One region of the Cupriavidus sp. PB-02 genome, then DNA from elsewhere that is predicted to be linked to it. Evidence: predicted binding sites of a transcription regulator. Region 1 holds the regulator's gene; each other region holds the start of a gene.
The links. The regulator LexA, encoded in region 1, represses DNA repair genes until DNA is damaged. The targets are predictions, from matches to a motif close to ACTGTATNNNNATACAGT.
Positions count from the first base shown of each region.

Region 2: a site for LexA is predicted at 4,094-4,111, ahead of imuA (translesion DNA synthesis-associated protein ImuA). Genes of this name have one in related genera too.
Region 3: a site for LexA is predicted at 4,142-4,159, ahead of recA (recombinase RecA). Genes of this name have one in related genera too.

Region 1 covers NZ_CM177694.1:2,779,829-2,786,660, reverse strand. The annotation lists gene AC10V3_RS13070 (hypothetical protein) at 84-323, shown strand; gene AC10V3_RS13065 (hypothetical protein) at 326-493, opposite strand; gene AC10V3_RS13060 (hypothetical protein) at 534-659, opposite strand; gene AC10V3_RS13055 (hypothetical protein) at 993-1,295, shown strand; gene AC10V3_RS13050 (hypothetical protein) at 1,521-1,748, opposite strand; gene AC10V3_RS13045 (hypothetical protein) at 1,822-2,019, shown strand; partial or broken gene AC10V3_RS13040 (DUF2188 domain-containing protein) at 1,950-2,142, opposite strand; gene AC10V3_RS13035 (hypothetical protein) at 2,355-2,705, shown strand; gene AC10V3_RS13030 (hypothetical protein) at 2,775-2,945, opposite strand; gene lexA (transcriptional repressor LexA) at 3,063-3,719, opposite strand; gene AC10V3_RS13020 (asparaginase) at 4,007-4,999, shown strand; gene rpsF (30S ribosomal protein S6) at 5,134-5,508, shown strand; gene priB (primosomal replication protein N) at 5,586-5,885, shown strand; gene rpsR (30S ribosomal protein S18) at 5,889-6,167, shown strand; gene rplI (50S ribosomal protein L9) at 6,199-6,651, shown strand.
Region 2 covers NZ_CM177695.1:1,228,773-1,235,604, reverse strand. The annotation lists gene AC10V3_RS26400 (error-prone DNA polymerase) at 1-1,654, opposite strand, end outside; gene AC10V3_RS26395 (Y-family DNA polymerase) at 1,651-3,225, opposite strand; gene imuA (translesion DNA synthesis-associated protein ImuA) at 3,158-4,042, opposite strand; gene AC10V3_RS26385 (M20 family metallopeptidase) at 5,519-6,832, opposite strand, start outside.
Region 3 covers NZ_CM177694.1:537,448-544,279, reverse strand. The annotation lists gene sucC (ADP-forming succinate--CoA ligase subunit beta) at 70-1,236, opposite strand; gene AC10V3_RS02655 (DUF2889 domain-containing protein) at 1,328-2,023, opposite strand; gene recX (recombination regulator RecX) at 2,353-2,820, opposite strand; gene recA (recombinase RecA) at 2,935-3,990, opposite strand; gene AC10V3_RS02640 (response regulator) at 4,235-4,924, shown strand; gene AC10V3_RS02635 (sensor histidine kinase) at 4,995-6,554, shown strand; gene AC10V3_RS02630 (DUF4212 domain-containing protein) at 6,551-6,832, shown strand, end outside.

The sequences.
Region 1 (6,832 bases):
GAAGTAGCCGTGGACGGGACGCCATCTTGCCAAAGAACGTTCTTTCGTCATACTAGGATTCCTCGGAACGATGGGAGGGCGCCATGTCGAGCCATGCCTGGGTCGAAGAGGGGGAGTACTACTGCCACTGCACGGTCTGGAAGTCGAAATCTGGAGCCTGGGAGGCATCCGTATTGTTCGAGCGCAGAATCGATCACGCAAACGAGTTTGTCCCAGGCTTGCGACACAAGATCAAAGCCACGTTCAATAGCGAGGAAGAGGCGATGACCGAAGCAATTGCTTACGCAAAGGCTTGCGTCGAGAACACTAAGACTGGCTTGTAGCCTCATGCGGCTACTCCAAATCGTTTCGATTCCTTCGCCGACCAGCTCGCCATCTCAGGCACGTTGGCGCTTACCAGTGCTGCCGCCATCGGCGGGCTGACGCTGTTGGCGCACATGCGAACCTGGGCGTGCTGCGGCAGGCGGTAAGCCTTCATCTTGCCGATGCGCATCAGTGCCTCGCGTACGAACGCAAGCGTGGGATCGGCGGGGTCAATGATCGATGTCGACGTGCCGGCCGAGAGCGAGTTCAATGCCGCAGCTGGCACCGCAGCCACCGGCGAAGTTATCGACGATGTTTTCGGGTGCGATGTCGAGCAGAAACTGGTCGCGGATCATGCCGCGACCTCGCGCAGTGGGACACGATTTCTTACAACAGGGGGAGGTGCCCGTCGGTATCCTTGCGGCAAATTAGCTAACTGCAAACGCAGGTCACCATGAAACCCCTTCTTGTGCTCACCGTGGCCACGGCAGCACTTCTCACCGGCTGCGCCGTCGCTCCCTACGATGACGGCTACTATCACCGCGGTCACTCGCGCCCCATTTACGGCGGCGGTTACTCCGATTGGGACGGCGGCAGGTACTACGGCGGCAACCGAAAGTGGGGCGGTGACTGGGATCGAGGTTGGGACCGGGACGAGAAGCGAAACAGGAGCCGTGATTGGAGCGACCGTGACAACCGCAGCTGGAACCGTGGTGGAGATCAAGGCGAAAACCGCGGCGAGAAGCGTGGGTGGAATCGCGGCGATGAGCGAGCGGAGAATCGCGGCCGGGACCGACGAGGCGATCATGGCGAGGGCCGGGGCAATGGCCGTGGCGGTGACCGCGGTGATGACCGTGGGCGGAATCGTGATGCCGATGGTGGCAACGGTCGCGGCAGAGACAAGGATTGATGCGTCAGCCCTGAGTTTGCAGCGCTACGAGAATGATTTGGTCCGATGCCAGTCAGACCTTCAATGGAGTTTGCGTCAGTGAGAGAATTCCTCTACCTGCCGCTTCATCCAGCGGTAGTTGGAATAGGCGCCGAAGGCGACTGCGCCGAAGAAGGCGAGCGCCATGACGACCAGGTAGATCTGGCGCGGCATGTCCGTAGGGCTCCCGGCCCAGCACAGGCAGACCAGTTGACAGATCGGAGAGTGAGGTGAGGCGCCGCGCATCTGGGCAACGCAGCATGCACTCACCCTGGTCAAGCTACAAAACTTAGTCCAAGAACTCGACGGCTCCATTGCCTGCGGCCGCGATGCGGACCAGGCTGTCGGTGCCGTGAATCGAGGCTCCTACGACTGTGACACGCGATCTCTTTGCGCCTGCGGCGGCAGCAATTCTGATCAGGTCGTCGAGTGTATGGACGGTAGCGTCAACGCGAAACCCACCCCCGGCCGTAGCTATGCGGATCAAGTCGTCAACGGCGCGCGACGAAATGTTCATGTCTTCTCCTTCATTTTGCCTGTAGGGGGATGCTGCCACGTTAGAAGCCGCTGCACCAATGGACTGTATTGAAATGCAGGTTGACGTGACTGTCGGGCGACGGGAAATCGTTTTCTCCAAAACGGCGCCGCGCAAGGGCGCCCGTTTTGCTTCGTCGCGCGAATATTTCGCAGGTATTGCCTTGGCTCTCTGCGAGCCTGGTCAGCCCCGGATATTGCGCGGATCGTTCCCGAAGGAATTCCTTTCCCGAATCTGCCTGTCGCGTCCATGAATGAACAGTTCGACGCGATCCTGCCATGCTTTCTCGGTCCCTGCAGCGATGGCTTCTTCCTGCGACGGCTACTGCCCAGCCCTGGTCGCCGGCGGGTATGACGTGGATATTGCGGGATGCCACGGTCGGTCTCTTTTGGGGTGGATGCCGACAGTCTGGCGCGGGCGCCGCGCGTCGAGGTATCGGTCGATGTCCGGCAATGTGTGGCGCTTGCGTCAGGGCGGCGCGCAGGCCGTCCGCAGCCCGCGCGAAATCCGTGTGCCTCCTGTACCATACCCGCCTTGCATTCCCAAGGGGTTGGTATGTCTGTTCGAGCGAAGGTGATCGGCTGCAGCGTGGCGATCGCGGCAATGATGGCCGGGTGCGCCAGCGGCACGTCCGAAAAGGATATTCGCGCGCGCCCTCCGATGCGCTTGTTCACGCCCGCGCAGATGGGCGATGTGGCGAAATGCCTGCGCAATAACCTCGGCGATGAGGCCACGGTCGTTAGCTATCCGGCGAAGAGCCAGACTGAGATCCGGATTGGCCAGGTAAACGCCACCGGCCAGTTCGAGTACGCCTACCTGATTTCACTGACGGCCAAGCCCGATGGAACGGCGCTGGAACTGCGCAAGAGCGACACATGGTTCCCGCAGCTGACGCCGCAGGAGCTGGAAACCGAAACCAAGGCCTGCGCACGCAGCTAAGCAGCAGCCAAGGTGCAACGACATGCATGGCGGCCGCCAGCGCCGGCATGTGCCGGCGCGCGTTGTCGATCAGGCAACGAGCTTGTCGGAGGTTTCGAGTTCCAGCATCCGGCAGATGGCGGCCATGCTGCCGACCATGGTGCGGCGCTGCGCGCCCTGGTAGACGCGCACGCCCTTGCACTGGCGGAACGGCACGGGCTTGACCGGACGGCGGATGGCGGCGTGGTGGATTTGCGGCATGGCTGCACCTCTTTTTCAGGCAAAAGCGGGGTCAACACCCGGCGAGCCGGGCGGCGTCTGCAAAAAACAATGGAAGCGGGGGCGGGCCCGCGCAGGCCTGTGGCCCGCGGTGCCCGGCTAGAAGCCGGAAGAGCGGATCAGGCCGACTGCAATGCCTTCCAGCGAGAACTCCTCGCGGCCGGGCTCCACGATGATGTTGGCGAAGTCCGGGTTCTCTGCAATCAGTTCGATATGGCCGCCGCGCCGTTGCAGGCGCTTGACCGTCACGTCGTCACCGAGGCGCGCCACCACGATCTTGCCGTTGGGGGCTTCGCTGGCGCGGCGCACGGCGAGCAGGTCGCCGTCAAGGATGCCGGCGTCGCGCATGCTCAGGCCACGTACGCGCAGCAGGTAATCGGGGCGTTCGTCAAATACCGAGGCGTCGACCTGGTACTGGCGGTCGATATGTTCCGCGGCGAGGATGGGGCTGCCGGCTGCGACGCGGCCCACCAGCGGCAGCGTCAGCTGCATCACGCCGGGGATCGGCAGCGAGAACTGGTCCGGCATCTCCGAATCGCTGCGCGACACCTTCAGGCGGATGCCGCGCGAGGCGCCCGGCGTCAGTTCAATCACGCCCTTGCGGGCCAGCGCGCGCAGGTGTTCTTCTGCCGCGTTGGGGGATGAGAAGCCGAACTCGGCGGCAATCTCGGCGCGGGTGGGCGGGAAGCCGGTACGGCGGATCGTGTTGCGGATCAGATCGAAAATCTGCTGCTGCCGGGGTGTCAGGGTCGCCATGGGATCGCCGTTCCGTGCAGGGCCGCGCAGGAAGATCCAGGAGCATGGGATTCCGTCGGGATCGAAGGGATCGAGACAATCGGAAATCCTGCATCCGGCGGGCCGGGCACTGTATGTTTAAACAGTATGCTGTGATTTTATACAGTATCGGCCTGAGCGCAAGCAGAATTTTTCGGGGCTGTCGCATGGATAGGCATGCCGGTGGACCGCTCAGGCCGCGGCCCTCGGCAAGTCCGCCGTTACAATCGGCTATTCGCATCCCTCCTGTATTGAATTCCTGAGCCCCCATGACCCAACTGCCTCGCATTGTCGTCCTGGCCACCGGCGGCACCATTGCCGGCGCGTCCGGCAATCCCGCCAGCAGCGCGCGCTACCAGGCGGCGACCGTGCCCGTGTCCTCGCTGCTGGGCGCGCTGCCGGCGCTGCAGTCCGTCGCCCGTATCGAGGCGGAGCAGGTGGCGCAGGTCGATAGCAAGGACATGACCTTCGCCCTGTGGGGCATGCTGGCCGCGCGGCTGGAGCACTGGTCGGCGCAAGCCGATGTCGCCGGCATCGTCATCACACACGGGACCGACACGCTGGAAGAAACCGCGATGGCGTTGCACCTGACGCAGGCGTGCCCGGTGCCCGTGGTGATGACGGCGGCGATGCGCCCGTCGACCTCGCTGTCCGCCGACGGTCCGCTGAACCTGCTGGACGCGGTCCGCGTAGCCACGCACCCCGATGCGCGCGGCAAGGGCGTGCTGGTGGTGCTGAACCAGCAGATCCACGCGGCACGCGACGTGGCCAAGACCCACACCTCGGCTATTGATGCCTTTGTTTCCGCCAGTGGGCCGCTGGGCTTCGTGCAGGACGACTATGTGCGCTTCGCCCGCGCGCCGCGCGCTGCCTGGGCGATTGGCCCGATGCCGGAGGCCTGGCCGACGGTGGAGATCGTGGCGAGCTACGCGCAGCCGGGGAGGGTAGCCGTGGATGCGCTGGTGCAGGCCGGTGTCGACGGACTAGTGGTGGCTGCGGCCGGCAACGGCTCTGTGCATGAAGGGCTCGCGGCCGCGCTGGCCGATGCCGCCGACGCCGGCGTGGCGGTCGTGCGCAGCTCGCGCACCATGGCGGGTCATGTGTCGATCCCGCCGCAGCCCAGTCCGGCGGATGGCGTATTCGTCTCCGCGGCCGACCTCAACCCGTACAAGGCGCGGGTGCTGCTGGTGGTGGCGCTGGCGGCGGATCCCGGCCTCGCGCGCGACCCGGCGCGCCTGCAGGCGGTCTTCGCCCGGGCCTGAGCCAGTGCGGCCCCGGGGCTCCAACAGGCAGGCGGCTTGCACGCTCGGCCGCTTCCGGGCTATACTTTAAGGCTATTCAACCTTGCCACACCGGACTCGTGACGCCCGGGTGGCTAATCCCAAAAGGAGCGTCAATGCGTCATTACGAAATCGTCTTCATCGTCCACCCGGACCAGAGCGAACAAGTGCCGGCCATGATCGAGCGCTACAAGCAGCTCGTCACCTCGCAGAGCGGCAACGTTCACCGCGTGGAAGACTGGGGCCGTCGCCAGATGGCCTACATGATCCAGAAGCTGGCCAAGGCTCACTACGTTTGCCTGAACATCGAATGCGGCAAGGAAACCCTGGCTGAACTGGAACACGCGTTCAAGTTCAACGACGCCGTCCTGCGCCACCTGATCGTGCAGACCAAGAAGGCCGAGACCGCTCCTTCGCCGATGATGAAGGAAGTGCAGCGCGAAGAAGCCCGCAAGGCCGCGCAAACGACCACCGAAGGCCAGCCCGCCTGAGTGCGGACTGCGGTGCGTGCCACGGCTGACAGCGTCGGCCACGGCGGCACCGATGGCAAACAGCAAGAGGCCCCGCGTTGAACCAGCTTCGGCTTGCCGCCACCTTGGCGGAACGCGATGCCCTGCGCTATACCCCGGCCGGGGTGCCCGTCGTGAACTGCATCCTGCAGTACAGCGGCGAGGCCGTCGAGGCGGAAACGCCGCGCCAGGTCGAGTTTGCCATCGCAGCGATGGGGATCGGGCCGGTCGGCCAGCGGCTTGAGCGACTACCGCTCGGCACGCTGCTGGACTGCGAAGGATTCCTCGCCCGCAAGCACCGCAACAGCAAGGCTCTCGTCTTTCACATCACCGGATGTAAAGCATTCGAAAAGGATTGAATCATGGCATTCATCAAACGTGACAACAAGAACAAGAAGCGCTTCCAGCAACAGAACCCGCTGTTCAAGCGCAAGCGCTTCTGCCGCTTCACCGTGGCTGGCGTGGAACAGATCGACTACAAGGATCTGGACACCCTGAAGGACTTCATCGGCGACAACGGCAAGATCACGCCGGCCCGCCTGACCGGTACCAAGGCCCACTATCAGCGTCAGCTGGATACGGCGATCAAGCGTGCGCGTTTCCTCGCGCTGCTGCCGTACACCGACCTGCACAAGAACTGATAGGCCCTAGGTCCGTAACGGAGAAAACACGATGCAAGTCATTCTGCTGGAAAAAGTCATCAACCTGGGCAACCTGGGTGACATCGTCAAGGTGAAGGACGGTTACGCGCGTAACTTCCTGATCCCGTCGAAGAAGGCGCGCCGCGCCACGCAAACCGCGATCGCCGAGTTCGAAGTCAAGCGCGCCGAGCTGGAAAAGTCCGCTGCCGCGAAGCTGGCCGCCGCGCAAGCCGAAGGCGAGAAGCTGAACGGCCTGACCGTCCAGATCAGCCAGAAGTCGGGTGTGGACGGCCGCCTGTTCGGTTCGGTCACCAACGCCGACGTCGCTGAGGCCCTGGAAGGCCAAGGCTTCAAGGTCGAGAAGTCGCAGGTTCGCATGCCGAACGGCCCGCTGAAGACGGTGGGCGACCACCCGGTCAGCGTTGCCCTGCACACGGACGTCGTGGTCGACGTTACCGTGTCGGTGCTGGGCGAGCAGGTCTAAGCTCTGCAGCCTCGCCTGCGCCCTGGCGCCGGCCGAAGCACCGCAAGCACTGCAAGCAAGAAGGCAGGAGCCCCGGCTCCTGCCTTTTTTGTTGCCGGCGTCCCTATCGCGCCACGGTTGCGGTACCCCCGCGGCACTCCGCAGGCCGTGCCTGCGCTGATACCGGAATGTAATCCGACCG
Region 2 (6,832 bases), on a different replicon from region 1:
CCCACTGCTGCACCGCCGGCGAATCGGGATCGAGCCCATAGCGGGCGATCTTCTCGACAAAGCCCTTGCCGCCATCCCACCAGGCCTGGCCCTTGACCACCTGCTCGACCACGCTGGCATCGATGCCCAGCGCGCGGCCCACGTCGCGCAAGGCGCTGCGCGAGCGGTAGGTGATCAGCGACGCCGCCAGCGCGGCGCGGTGGCGGCCGTATTTCTCGTAGATGTACTGGATGACTTCCTCGCGCCGCTGGTGCTCGAAGTCCACGTCGATATCGGGCGGCTCATCGCGCTCGCGCGACAGGAATCGGCCGAACAGCAGGTTGGCCTGCTCGGGGCTGACCTCGGTCACGTACAGGCAGAAGCAGACCAGCGAATTGGCGGCCGAGCCGCGCCCCTGGCACAGGATGCCGTTGGCGCGCGCAAAGCGCACGATGTCGTGCACGGTGAGGAAGAAGGGTTCGTACTGCTTTTCCTCGATCAGCGCCAGCTCCTCTTTGAGCTGGTCTTTCCACTCTTGCTGCATGCCGTTGGGAAAGCGCTCGTGCATGCCGCGCTCGACTTCCTTGCGCAGGTAGGAGATCGGCGTCTCGCCGGGCGGAACCAGCTCTTCGGGATATTCATAGCGCAGCATCCCGAGCGAGAAATCGCACTGCGCGGCGATCTTCAGCGTCTGCACCAGCGCCTCGCGCGGGTACAGGCGCGACAGCACCTGGCGCATGCGCAGGTGCTGCTCGGCATTGGGCGCCAGCGCCATGCCGCATTCGGCCAGCGGCTGGCCCAGCCGGATCGCGGTCAGCACATCGGACAGCGGCTTGCGCGAGCGCACGTGCATGGTGACCGCGCCGGCCGCGGCCAGCGGCACGCCGGTCTGCGCCGAGACCGCCTCCAGGCGCGCGCGGTGCAGCGCATCGGCGTGGCCCTGCAGCTGTTCCAGCGCGATCCAGGCGCGGTCGCCGAAGACCTCGCGGCACCACTGCGCCTGTTCGCGCAGCAACTCGGGATCGGCGCAATAGTCGGGCAGCAGCAACGCCAGGCAGCCGGGCATGCCACGCAGGTGCGCCTCGGCGGGCGCGGGCGCGGACAGGTCTTCGGGATGCAGGCGGTAGGTGCCCTTCTGCGCGCGCCGCCGACCCAGCGTGATCAGCTCGCTCAGGTTGCCGAAGCCGTCGCGGTGCTGGGCGATCAGCACCAGCCGCAGCGGCGGGCGTTCCGAGCCATCGGCCGGGGTCAGGCTGAAGCGGCTGCCGATCAGCAGCGAGAAGGCATCGGCGGCTGCGGCCAGCACCTGCAGCCGCTGGTGGCGGCTGGCGTGCGCGTGGGGATCATCGTGGTCCTCGGCGGCCTCGTCATCGTTGTCGAGCAGCGGATCGTCCACGCCCTCCTCCCCGCGTGCCGCGCTGCGCGCCACCGCATCGTGCAGGCGCTTGCGCAGCGTCTGGATCGCATCGTGCGCGCGCGCGGTGCCGGCCACCGAGCATTCATCGGTCAGTGCCAGCCCGCGGTAGCCCAGTTCAAAGGCGCGCTCGATCAACTCGCCCGGGTGCGAGGCGCCGGTCAGGAAGGTGAAGTTGGAGATGCAGTGCAGCTCGACATAGTCGGGCAGGGATGGAAGCAAACCCGGCAGCAAGCCGGGCAGCGATGGCAGGACCGTCATGCGAACAACCCATGCAGGAACCAGCGATATTCGCCGCCATCGTCCTGCGCCGCATGACCGGGGCGCTCGCGGAAGATCCAGCAGCGCAGGCCGTCGGCGCGCTCGGCGATAAAGTAGTCGCGCGTGGCCAGCGCGCCGTCCCACCAGCCGGCCTCGATGCGCTCGGGCCGGCTCAGCAGCGCCAGCGGCCCGCCGTGGCAGGGGCGGTGCTGCTGCACCGGCAGCGGCAACGGTTGCGGCAGCAGCCACAGCGGGCGCTCCGGCAGCGGGCCGGGCAGCGCGCCTGCCTTGCCGCCCGGCTGCGGCTCGTCGACCGGGCCCCAGCGGTTGGCGCGCTCGGGACGGTGGTCGGCCAGCGGCCGGGGCTGCAGCACGTTGTCGCGGCCGAGGCGGGCCATCAGCGTATCGAGCAGGCGGCCCAGGTCTTCGGGCGTGCCGCCGGGCTCGGGAAAGAGCGCATCGCTTTGCGGCACGCAGGCGGCCATTGCCTCCACCCGCAGCGCCAGGCCGGTGACCGGGGCGTGGAAGTTGAGCTTGTCGAGCTTTTCGCGCAGCAGCCGTGACAGGTGCGTGGGATCGCGGCTGGGCTGGGCCAGGCCCAGCAGCACGGGCGTGCCCTCGGTATCGACGCCGCGCCGGTAGCGTTCGTGCTCCAGCACCAGCACGCAGCGCGTGACGCCGGCCTGCTGCACCGCCAGCCAGCCGGCCAGCGCCAGCAACAGGCGCTGCGCGCCGGCCAGCACGCCTTCGGCCGATTCGATGCGCCCGGGCAGGTCCATGCGCTGCGCGAACGCGGGCGGCGCCGCATACCAGGCAAAGCGCACCGGGGCGTCGCCATAGGCCTGGTCCAGCCGCGCCAGCAGCGCGGGGCCCAGCCGCCGCGTCAGGCCCGCGCGCGGCAGGCGCCGCACCTGGCCTAGCGTGCGGCAGCCGATGCCGTCCAGCCAGGCCGGGTCGGCCAGCGTATGCAGGGCCTGCACCGGCAGGTCGTCGAGCAGCCGGTGCAGGCGTGCCATGCCCACCGCCCGGCGCGCGGGCCGCACCACGCCGCGCCGCGTGCGCCGCAGCGGCTGGCGCGCGAGCCACGCGGCACCGTGCGCGGTCGGGCCGGAACCCACTTGCGCAATGGTGCCGAGCTGGCGCACGCAGGCGCGCACCGCGCGGCACAGCGCGCGATGGCCGCCGAACAGGCGCAGGCTGGCCGTGACGTCCAGCATCACCGTGGCCGATTCCGGCTCCTCGTCGAAGGTCACGGCCGGCGTGAAACGCAGCAGCGCCAGCGCCACCGCCTCCATCAGCGCGGCCTCGGCGTTCGGCTCGCGCTCCAGTTGCACGATATCCGCCGACAGCGCCTGCACGCCGCCGCGGCGCATGCCGTAGCGCACGCCGAGCTGCAGCGCCGGGCCGTTGGCCAGCACCACCTGCTCCTGCGCCATCACCGCCACCGGCAGCGCATGGTGCAGCGTGCCGGTGGCGGAGGACGGACCCGGGGCGGGCGCCGGCTCAGGCCAGGTGGGCTGCAGTGCGTCCAGGGGCAGGCGCGGCAGGTGCACCGCGATCCAGTACGGCATCGGAAGAAGACGGAGAAGAGGACAAGGACGAAGGCGCCCGCGCAGGCGACGGCCAGGCGGCCGTGCGCGTGGCCGCTTCCATCCCGTCCAGGCGCAGCAGCAAGGGGGTATCCCGCACCGGCCCGCGCCGCTTGTGGAAGGTGATCGACAGCCTATTGCCGGGCTGCGGCGCCAGCAGCAACCGCAGCACCGCCGGCGACGACTCGCGCAGCGCCGCGGCCGGGCGCAGCGCCCAGACCACCGCGTCGCCGCCCTGCGCCAGCACCTGCAGCCGGCGCAGCGCCTCGGGCCGGGCCGTCGGCAGCCATACCAGCACGCCGCCGAAGGCCTGGCTGCGCAGCACCTGCTCGGCCGCCCACAGCATGTCGGCCTGCGCGGCCCTGGCGGTGCCGGCGGGTGGGCGCACCCAGTAGAGTTGGCGCGCCGGCAGCCCGGCCGCCGCCAGCCCCATCGCATTGGGCAGGTACGGCGGCGCCACCAGCGCGATGCGGCGCCCTGCCCCGGCCAGCGTGCGCAACGCCGGCAGCAGCAGGCGCAGCTCGCCCGCCCCGCCCTGCGTGGTCAGCAGCTCGGTCAGCCCGCCCGCCGGCCAGCCGCCGCCCGGCAGCTCCGCCGACAGCGCGTCATACCCGGTCGGGCATACCGACTCGCTGCCGGCACGGCCCAGCTGGCCGGCCCGCCAGAGCCCGGGGTAGCGCTGCTCGAGCGCCGACAGCGCCTGCTGGCGCGTGGCCGGGACTGGCGCGGCTGGGGTCGGCGCAGGGAAGAGAAATCCCTCCGCCGCCGTGGGTGGGGCTGCGTACGATTGCGCAGTCATGTGAAGTTGGCATCGCTCGCCAGTGGGCGAGGATTTAGGATGTTTACGATACCTGTATATTTATACAGTATCGGTGGTGAGCGCAAGGGGTAGCGACGCAGGGTGGCGCGGGGTGTGTAGGAAACCGGAATTAGCCGGACTACGTGCGCTTTTGCTGGACTGGAAATCCGGAATTAGGCGGACTGGCGTGCAATCCCGTGACGCTGAGCCAAGACCTGGGCGTTTCCGGTTTCCGTTGGTCGACGTAAGCAGCGAGCTGTTCAAGAAATCGGCGACGTGGCCGTCAATACCGGGCAACTCCATTCCCCGTCTGAGCCATGCGTTACACCCCGCTCCGAGACCAGCATCTCGCTATACTTGCCCGCGACCGCGACGCCTGGCGGGCTCAGGCGGAACGACGTTTTGACGTGGAAGGCCTCATTCACGCATGCGTCCCGGATGTCGCTACTTGTGATCCAAGCTTTGTGGCCGACGCGATCCGGGAGTGGTTCGATAGTTTCGAGGACGGCATTCCGACATGGCGGATGCCGTCGCACGATCGATAAAAAGGGCCCGCACCGGGGCTACGACACTCTCGACCGAGACTGCTTGATTGCCCGTCAGCGTCGGCAGACGCTGGAATCGTGACCGCAATAGGTCCGGCAAGAGTCGTCAGGGCCGAACAAGCCAGCCACCGGCACCGGAGGACGTGGCCACATTCGAGGTGCCATACGTGGCTTCGGTTCAGCGCTTCACGGTAGCCTTGTCGAGTGGCCAGCCCTTCGATAAGGTCGGTCGAACAGCCAAGTTGCTTTGCGGCGTATGCGACCTTGGTGCTCAGGGCCGTATCGACCGCGACCCCAAGTTGACTTCGGGCTTCATATCAACACTCTGAGAACGGGGATGGCGGGCTGCGCTTAACGCAAGCGCCGAATGGATGGCCCTGCCATTACTGTTCTTGGCGGAGAATTCAGCGGCCATACTGACTTCTACGCTCCCCTGACTCTTTCCGTTGGCGACTCCTGCTACTTCGACAGCGCTATGGGCCATGCCTGCATTTCTGCCGGGGATCAGGATGCGAAGGTTCTTTGGGTCTGTTCCAGCGTGACCCTGGACACTTGAGGGTAGCTCCGGACAGTACTCGCCTGCGTGGATTGACGCATCAATTCGAGGCTGACTGAAACGGGAAAACGGCATCTGCGATTCGGGGGGAGACAGACTTCCTGCAGTCCTCCGAGCGGCAGCGGTCGCTGCCGCGCAAGTCCCGAATGCGCGGAAAAGCCGCGAAACGCGGCCTACCCGCTGAAAAAATTTCGACGCTTAGTGCAGCATGTGGAAGACCCCACCCTCTCATTCGACCTGAGCCATTCTGCGACGATCGGTAGCTTAAAGACGAATGGCCGAAGCGGTACTCCGCTTCGGCCAGTTGCGTTGCCAACGGCTGGCACCTACATGACAGTTTTTAGCCTACGTCCAGGAGATTAGGCGCCGATGCGGTCACGCCGATGCTTGCTGGCGTGTGCGGGCCAACCGTGCGGCTGGCTCGCCGAGTTCCCAAAATACTGAAGTCATGATGGCCAAGCCCTGAGCGGCGATCGCAATGGGTAGGTGTTCATTCGGTGCGTGTTGCTTGCAGCCTGGATATGAGTGAGGAATCCAAATCGTTGGTAAGCCCAGAATGTCGGAGAATGCGTCGTTGGGAACAGTGCCGCCAAGATTCGGAACGACTGCAGGTTCCCGTACACTGACGCTGCGGAACGCCTCGTTGGCCCATTCGACCCATGGACTCGCAGGGTCCAAACGTGTTGCCGGCGATCCTCTCAGCAATCGCACTTGGACATCTGTATAGCCGGCTTGGTCCAGGTGTTGGCGAACGACCTCTTCAATGGATTCCCATGCGGTCCCTACTACGAACCGAAGCTGCAAGAACGCGCTTGCTACCGGCGGAATAGCATTGGCGGGCTTCTCGGGATTGCCGGCTTTTAGGGTGAGCACCTCCAGGGAGTTCCAACCCAGCAGGCGCTCTGCAGCGGAGAGAGTCGGGTCACCCCAATCTTCGTCGATCTTTCGGCCAAGACTTTCGCTGTCAATCTTAAGTTTGGACAGCGCATCCCGGACCGGGAAGGGAATGGGAGGCGGCAACAGGCCCGCCACCTGAATGCGACCCTTCCCGTCGACGAGAGACGAGATCGCACCAGAGAGGACTACCGCCGGGTTCTTCATGATTCCGCCCCAGTTTCCTGAATGAAGCGCACCGCTTCGCAACGAGCAGGTGAGTTCAAAAATCGCAGAGCCACGCGAACCAAGGAACATGGTGGGCTGTTCCTTGCTCACGCGCGGACCGTCAGAGGCGATGAACACGTCCGCGCTCAAGATGTCCGCATGTTGGCGACACACCTGTCGGAGCCCGGGCGAGCTGCGCTCCTCTCCCAGTTCGAAGAGCGCCTTGACATTGAATCCAAGCTTCCCGTTGCGAGCCGTTATCACTTCACGAAGCGCGGTCAGATTGACGAGGTGCTGCCCCTTGTTATCGGCAACGCCTCGGCCGTACCACGCATCATTGCGGTCCACCAGTTGCCATGGGGACAGTCCTGCGTCCCACTGCTCATCCATGCCGGGAACCACGTCGCCGTGCCCGTACGTCAGCATAGTGACGAAGTCGGGATTCTCCACGCGCTCGGCAAATAAGAATGGAGACCCGCCAGGGACTGGATTATCGATCGTTCGACAGGAGAACCCCATTGCCGTCAGGTCCGGTTCCAACACCTCGGCATAATACGGGAGGAGGTCGGCATCATTTGCATCGGCCCC
Region 3 (6,832 bases), 2.1 Mb from region 1:
GCGCGCAAGGGCTCAAGGGAGCGCCTGCGCACCGCTCGCGTTCGCGTATGGTTGCGTTCGTGCGACGGCTTACTTGCCAGCGGCAGCGGCCACCACCTTCTGGGCGGCTTCTTCCATCGTGTCGGCCGAGATGATGGGCAGGCCCGAGTCGGCCAGCATCTTCTTGCCGAGGTCTTCGTTGGTGCCCTTCATGCGCACGACCAGCGGCACCGTCAGGTGCACGGCCTTGGACGCGGAGATCACGCCTTCGGCGATCACGTCGCAACGCATGATGCCGCCGAAGATGTTGACCAGGATGGCCTGCACGTTCGGGTTGCTCAGCATCAGCTTGAAGGCTTCGGTCACCTTCTCGGTGGTGGCACCGCCGCCCACGTCGAGGAAGTTGGCCGGCTCGCCGCCGAACAGCTTGATGGTGTCCATGGTGGCCATGGCCAGGCCGGCGCCGTTCACCAGGCAGCCGATGTTGCCGTCCAGCGAGATGTAGGCCAGGTCGAACTTCGAGGCTTCGATTTCGTTGGCGTCTTCTTCATCCAGGTCGCGGTAGGCGACGATTTCCGGGTGACGGAACAGCGCGTTCGAGTCGAAGTTGAACTTGGCGTCCAGGGCGATGACCTTGCCGTCGCCGGTCAGGATCAGCGGGTTGATTTCGGCCAGCGAAGCGTCGGTTTCATAGAACGCCTTGTACAGGCCTTGCAGGGCCTGGCGGGCTTGCGCCACGCTCGCGTCGGGCACGCCGATTTTGCGGGCGATGTCGTCGGCTTCAGCGTCGGTCAGGCCAACCGACGGCTCGATGATCAGGGTGTGGATCTTTTCCGGGGTGTGGGCAGCGACTTCTTCGATGTCCATGCCGCCTTCGCTCGAGGCCATCAGCGCGACCTTCTGCGAAACACGGTCCACCACCAGCGAAACGTACAGTTCCTTCTTGATGTCGGCGCCTTCTTCGATCAGCAGGCGGTTGACCTTCTTGCCTTCCGGGCCGGTCTGGTGCGTGACCAGTTGCATGCCCAGGATGTTCGAAGCGTAGGTCTTGACGTCGTCGATGCTCTTGGCAACCTTGACACCGCCGCCCTTGCCGCGGCCACCCGCATGAATCTGAGCCTTGACAACCCACACCGGGCCGCCGAGCTGTTCTGCGGCCTTCAGGGCCTCGTCAACCGAGAACGCGGGGATGCCGCGCGGAACCGGCACATTGTATTTGCGCAGGATTTCCTTGCCTTGATACTCATGGATATTCATGCGTGTTTCCTTTCGGGTAGGCGTAAAAGGTAGAAGGGAAGAATCTGAAAAAGGAGACGAAATCTCTCGTCTGGCTGGCCGATCCTGAGAATCAGCCGGAGGTGCCGGTTGGCCGGTCGGCCGGGACAGCGTCATTGCCGTGATTGCCGCGGTCGCCATTGGCCGCGGTCTGCGCCTGAGGCGCGGTTGCGACGGCAGGTGCTGCCTCGGCCCGTGCCTTGGGCGTCGGCTGGTGACCATACCAGCGCGGGTAAAACTCTCGTACCACCTCGCCATCGAAACGCAGGGCGTGGCAGCCGTTCAACTGATAGGGCGGCTCCGGATTCGGATCGTCCTCGCCGTTGTCGCGGATACTGATGACTTCACCGGCAAAGGCCTGGATCGCCGTGCTGGGCAGCACGCCGGCGGCCTCGGTCAGGTGCGAGCAGCCGTTGATGCCGCCCAGGCGCTCGCGCACCGCCTTGCGGAAGCCCTTGCGCAGGTTCAGGCCGATCAGCTTGCGGTAGGCCGGGCCGATGGTGTCGCACTGCGACGGGTACGGCACCCAGTCGGAGCAGGCCTCGGCATCCAGCACCGTCATTGCCTCGTCGATCGTGATGCGCAGCCACAGGTCGTGCAGGGGCTGGCCCAGCGGGCGGATGCGGTCGCCGGCAAGTTCGATGTCGCGGGGCTTGGTGTCGGTCAGGCGCACCTCGATATCCCACAGGCCGTCCTCCCTCTGGTACGCATCGGCCGTGATGGCACGGCGGTGGCGCGGGGAGCGGTTGACGGGCTGGGACAGAGGCATGGCCAGGCTGGAATAACGGAAACGCTGGGGGCTCGGGAACGGCGGTGCCGGAGCACCGAATAACCTGGGGAGTTTAACATGCCGCGCCGCGTTGCCCGGGAACATCCTTGTGCGGCGACTGTCGCGCCGCATTGTCGGCCGACCACGGGCCGCGCGCCATTGCGCGAGGTATTTCCGCAACGCACCAGCCGTAACGGGGATTTACGTGGTGTCGCGCACGACAGCGGCGTGGCTGCGGAGCCACGACTAATGGCGCAATGCAGCGAAAACACCCTTCCGCCCGTGCAGGTAATCGGGCAGAAAAATGAGAGGCTTTGAGCACCGACGTATCAAGTCTCGTCCCCATACTCTTCGTCCGCCCCCTGGATAATCTTGCCGACCACGGAACGCGAAAACCCTCGCGCCACCATGAAGCGGACCTGCTTGGCCCGCTCCTCGGGCGTGGCCGGCGGCGAGCCGAAGCGCTTGCGCCAGACCTCGCGCGCGCGCTCGGCCTCGGTGGCGCGCAGCCGGTCCTGCAGTTCGCCCAGCTCTTCGCTGCCCAGCTTGTGGGTCTTGGCTTCCTGCATGACCCGGGCGGTGCCATAGCGGGCGCCGCGGCGGTGCACCAGGCTGTCGGCAAAGCGCTGGTTGGACAGCCAGTTCTCGCGCTCGAGCGCGTCCAGCAACTGCTCGAGCTGCTCGGGCGACTCGGCATGCGGCGCCAACTTGCGTGCCAGCTCGGTACGGCTGTGCTCGCGGCGCGACAGGTAGCCGACGGCGCGGGCCTTGAGGGAAAGCGGGGGACGGGTTGCCATCGAGGGGTCAGGGCATTGGCATGGGCTGGCACTGCGTCATGCAGCCAAAGCAAAAAGGCCGGCGCATCGGCGATGCTCCGGCCTTCCGGCTGCTGCAGCGGCCGCTGGCGGGGGTCAGCCTTCCACCACTTCCGCCGCGACGGGGTTCATCGCCACCACGCCCAGCGCCGCGCGCACCTTGTTCTCGATCTCGTCGGCAATGTCCGGGTTCTCGCGCAGGTATTCGCGCGCGTTGTCCTTGCCCTGGCCGATCTTGTCGCCGTTGTAGCTGTACCAGGCGCCGGACTTCTCGACGATCTTGGCGTCCACGCCCAGGTCGATGATCTCGCCCTGCCGCGAAATGCCCTGGCCATAGAGGATGTCGAAGAAGGCTTCGCGGAACGGCGGCGACACCTTGTTCTTGACCACCTTGACCTTGGTCTCGTTGCCGATCACGTCGTCGCCCTTCTTGATCGAGCCGATGCGGCGGATATCCAGGCGCACCGAGGCGTAGAACTTGAGCGCGTTGCCGCCGGTAGTGGTTTCCGGCGAGCCGAACATCACGCCGATCTTCATGCGGATCTGGTTGATGAAGATCACCAGGCAGTTGGTGCGCTTGATGGTGCCGGTCAGCTTGCGCAGCGCCTGGCTCATCAGGCGGGCCTGCAGGCCGGGCAGCGAATCGCCCATTTCGCCTTCGATTTCGGCCTTGGGCACCAGCGCGGCCACCGAATCGATCACAATCAGGTCGATCGAGCCCGAGCGCACCAGCGCGTCGGTGATTTCCAGCGCCTGCTCGCCGGTGTCCGGCTGCGAGATCAGCAGGTCGCCGACGTTGACGCCCAGCTTGTTGGCGTAGCTGACGTCCAGCGCGTGCTCGGCGTCGATAAAGGCGCAGGTGCCGCCCAGCTTCTGCATCTCGGCCACGACCTGCAGCGTCAGCGTGGTCTTGCCCGACGATTCCGGACCATAGATCTCGACCACGCGGCCGCGCGGCAGGCCGCCGACGCCCAGCGCGATGTCCAGGCCGAGCGAGCCGGTGGATACCACCTGGATGTCCTTCTCGACCTCGCCGTCGCCCAGGCGCATGATCGAGCCCTTGCCGAACTGCTTCTCGATCTGGGAGAGCGCGGCGGCAAGCGCCTTCTGCTTCTCGGCGCTCACGCCGGCACCTGCCTTCTTGTCGTCCATGGTCGTCCTTGAATCAATGGTGTATAAATAGGCCGCATGTGGCGCGGTACCGGCATTTTCCGGGGTCAGCGCCCCGGCCCGGCTATCTGCGCGGCCACGCTGCAGGCATGCAAATTATGACGCGCCCGGCAGCCCGTGCGGAATTGCGGGTACTGTATAAAAAAACAGTATGCTTGGCAAGCCCCATCGCGCCCGGTTCATCCGATTCCCGGCGCCGGCTCTGCCGGCCAGGTGGAGACAAACCATGCGCATTCTGATCGCCGAAGATGACGACGTGCTGGCCGATGGCCTGACGCGCTCGTTACGCCACTCGGGTTATGCCGTCGACTACGTCGCCAATGGCCTCGAAGCCGATTCGGCGCTGTCGACCCAGACCTTCGACCTGCTGATCCTGGACCTGGGCCTGCCGCGCATGTCCGGGCTGGAGGTGCTCAAGCGCCTGCGCGCGCGCGGCGCGATGCTGCCGGTGCTGATCCTGACCGCCGCCGACAGCGTCGACGAGCGCGTCAAGGGCCTGGACCTGGGCGCCGACGACTACATGGCCAAGCCCTTCGCGCTGTCCGAGTTGGAGGCGCGCGTGCGCGCGCTGGTGCGGCGCGGTGCCGGCGGCGGCGCCACGCTGATGCGCCACGGGCCGCTGTCCTACGACCAGGTCGGGCGCATCGCCTACCTGAACGACCAGATGCTGGACCTGTCCGCGCGCGAGACCGGCCTGCTGGAAATCCTGCTGACCCGCAGCGGCCGGCTGGTATCCAAGGAGCAGCTGGTGGACCACCTGTGCGAGTGGGGCGAGGAAGTCAGCAACAACGCGATCGAGGTCTACGTGCACCGGCTGCGCAAGAAAATCGAGGTGGGCGGCATCCGCATCGCCACGGTGCGCGGGCTGGGCTACTGCCTGGAGAAATTCCAGCCGGCCGTCGCTGCCCAACACTGACAAACCCCGTCCGCCGATTTCATTTCTCCGCAGGCGAACCCGCGACCGGACCTGAGGCCACACCGTCGAGATGAGCCTGCTGCGACTGCCCTGGCGGCGCCCGCACCGCGCGGCGCCACCCCCCTCCCCCACCGCGGCGCCCGACGCCGAGGCCGCCGACCAGGAACTGGCCGAGGCGCTGCCGCACCTGGAAGAAAGCACCGCGCATCCGGCGCCGCGCTCGCTCTTCGGCGAGATCCTCGACTGGATGCTGGCGCCGCTGTTGCTGCTCTGGCCAATGAGCATCGCGGTGACCTACCTGGTGGCCAAGTCGATCGCCAACGGCCCCTTCGACCGCGCGCTGGAGGCCAGCGCCATCGTGCTGTCGCAGCAGGTGCGCGAGGTGAACGGCCGCGTCACGCTGCAGCTGCCACTGTCGGCGCGCGAGATCCTGCGCGCCGACGAGACCGACAACATCTACTACCAGGTGGTGGGCAAGCGCGGCGAGTACATCGCCGGCGACCACGACCTGCCGCTGCCGTCCGAGGAAGACCAGGGCCATGCGGGCCTGGTGTCCCTGCGGGATGACCGCGTGGCGGGCAACGACGTGCGCGTGGCCTATACCTATATCGACCTCAAGCACGTCAGCGGCACGCAGCCGGTGCTGGTACAGGTGGCCGAGACCCTGGACAAGCGCGCGCGGCTGGCCAACGAAATCATCAAGGGCGTGATCCTGCCGCAGTTCGTGATCCTGCCGCTGGCGGTGGTGCTGGTGTGGTTCGGGCTGTCGCGCGGCCTCGCGCCGCTCACTGCGATCCAGCAGCGCATCCGCACGCGCAACCCGGGCGACACCAGCCCCATCGACGAACGCGCCGCGCCGCAGGAGATCACGCCGCTGGTGGGCTCGTTCAACGAGTTGCTGGCGCGACTGGACCAGTCGGTGCAGACGCAAAAGCGATTTATCGCCGATGCCGCGCACCAGATGAAGACCCCGCTCGCGGGGCTGCGCATGCAGGCCGAGCTGGCCCAGCGCGAGCAGTCGCCGGAAGAGCTGCGGCGCTCGCTGGCGCAGATCGCCGGCAGCTCGGAGCGCACCGCGCACCTGGTCACGCAACTGCTGTCGCTGGCGCGCATGGAGAACCTGGCCGGCTCCGGCGGCATGGCGGCGCTGGACCTGTCGGCGCTGGCGCGCGAGGTGGTCAAGGACTGGCTGCCGCAGGCCTGGGCGCGCGAGATCGACCTGGGGCTCGATGCGAGCGACCATCCGGTGATGGTGCAGGGCAACCGGCTGATGCTGACCGAAATGCTGAACAACCTGCTCGACAATGCCATCCGCTACACGCCGCGCGGCGGCCATGCCACCGTGCGTGTCAGCGCCGATGCATTCGAGCCCTTCGCCTACCTGGACGTGGAAGACACCGGGCCGGGCATCCCGCCGGCCGAGCGCGAACGCGTGATGGAGCGTTTCTACCGCGTGCTCGGCACCAATACCGAAGGCAGCGGCCTGGGCCTGGCCATCGTGCGCGAGATCGTGCAGCAGCACGGCGGCGATGTGCAGATTTCCGACCACGTCTACCAACAATCGCCGCGGCTTGCGGGCGCGCATTTCCGCGTGACGCTGCGCCGTCCCACCGAGCCGCCAGCAGAATGAGCCAGGTCCCCTATCGTCCCGATGCCCGCCAGCGCCAGGCCTGGCATCGCAACCTGCGCTGGATCGCCGGGCTGCTGTGCGTCTGGTTCGTGGTCACCTTCGTGGTGGCATGGTTCGCGCGCGAGCTGCGCTTCGACTTCTTCGGCTGGCCGTTCTCGTTCTGGGTCGGCGCCCAGGGCGCGCTGGTGGTGTACGTGCTGATGGCCGCGCTCTATGCCTGGCGCATGAACCGCGCCGACGACGAAGCTGACAGGGCGACCGACAGCGAGGCCGTGCCC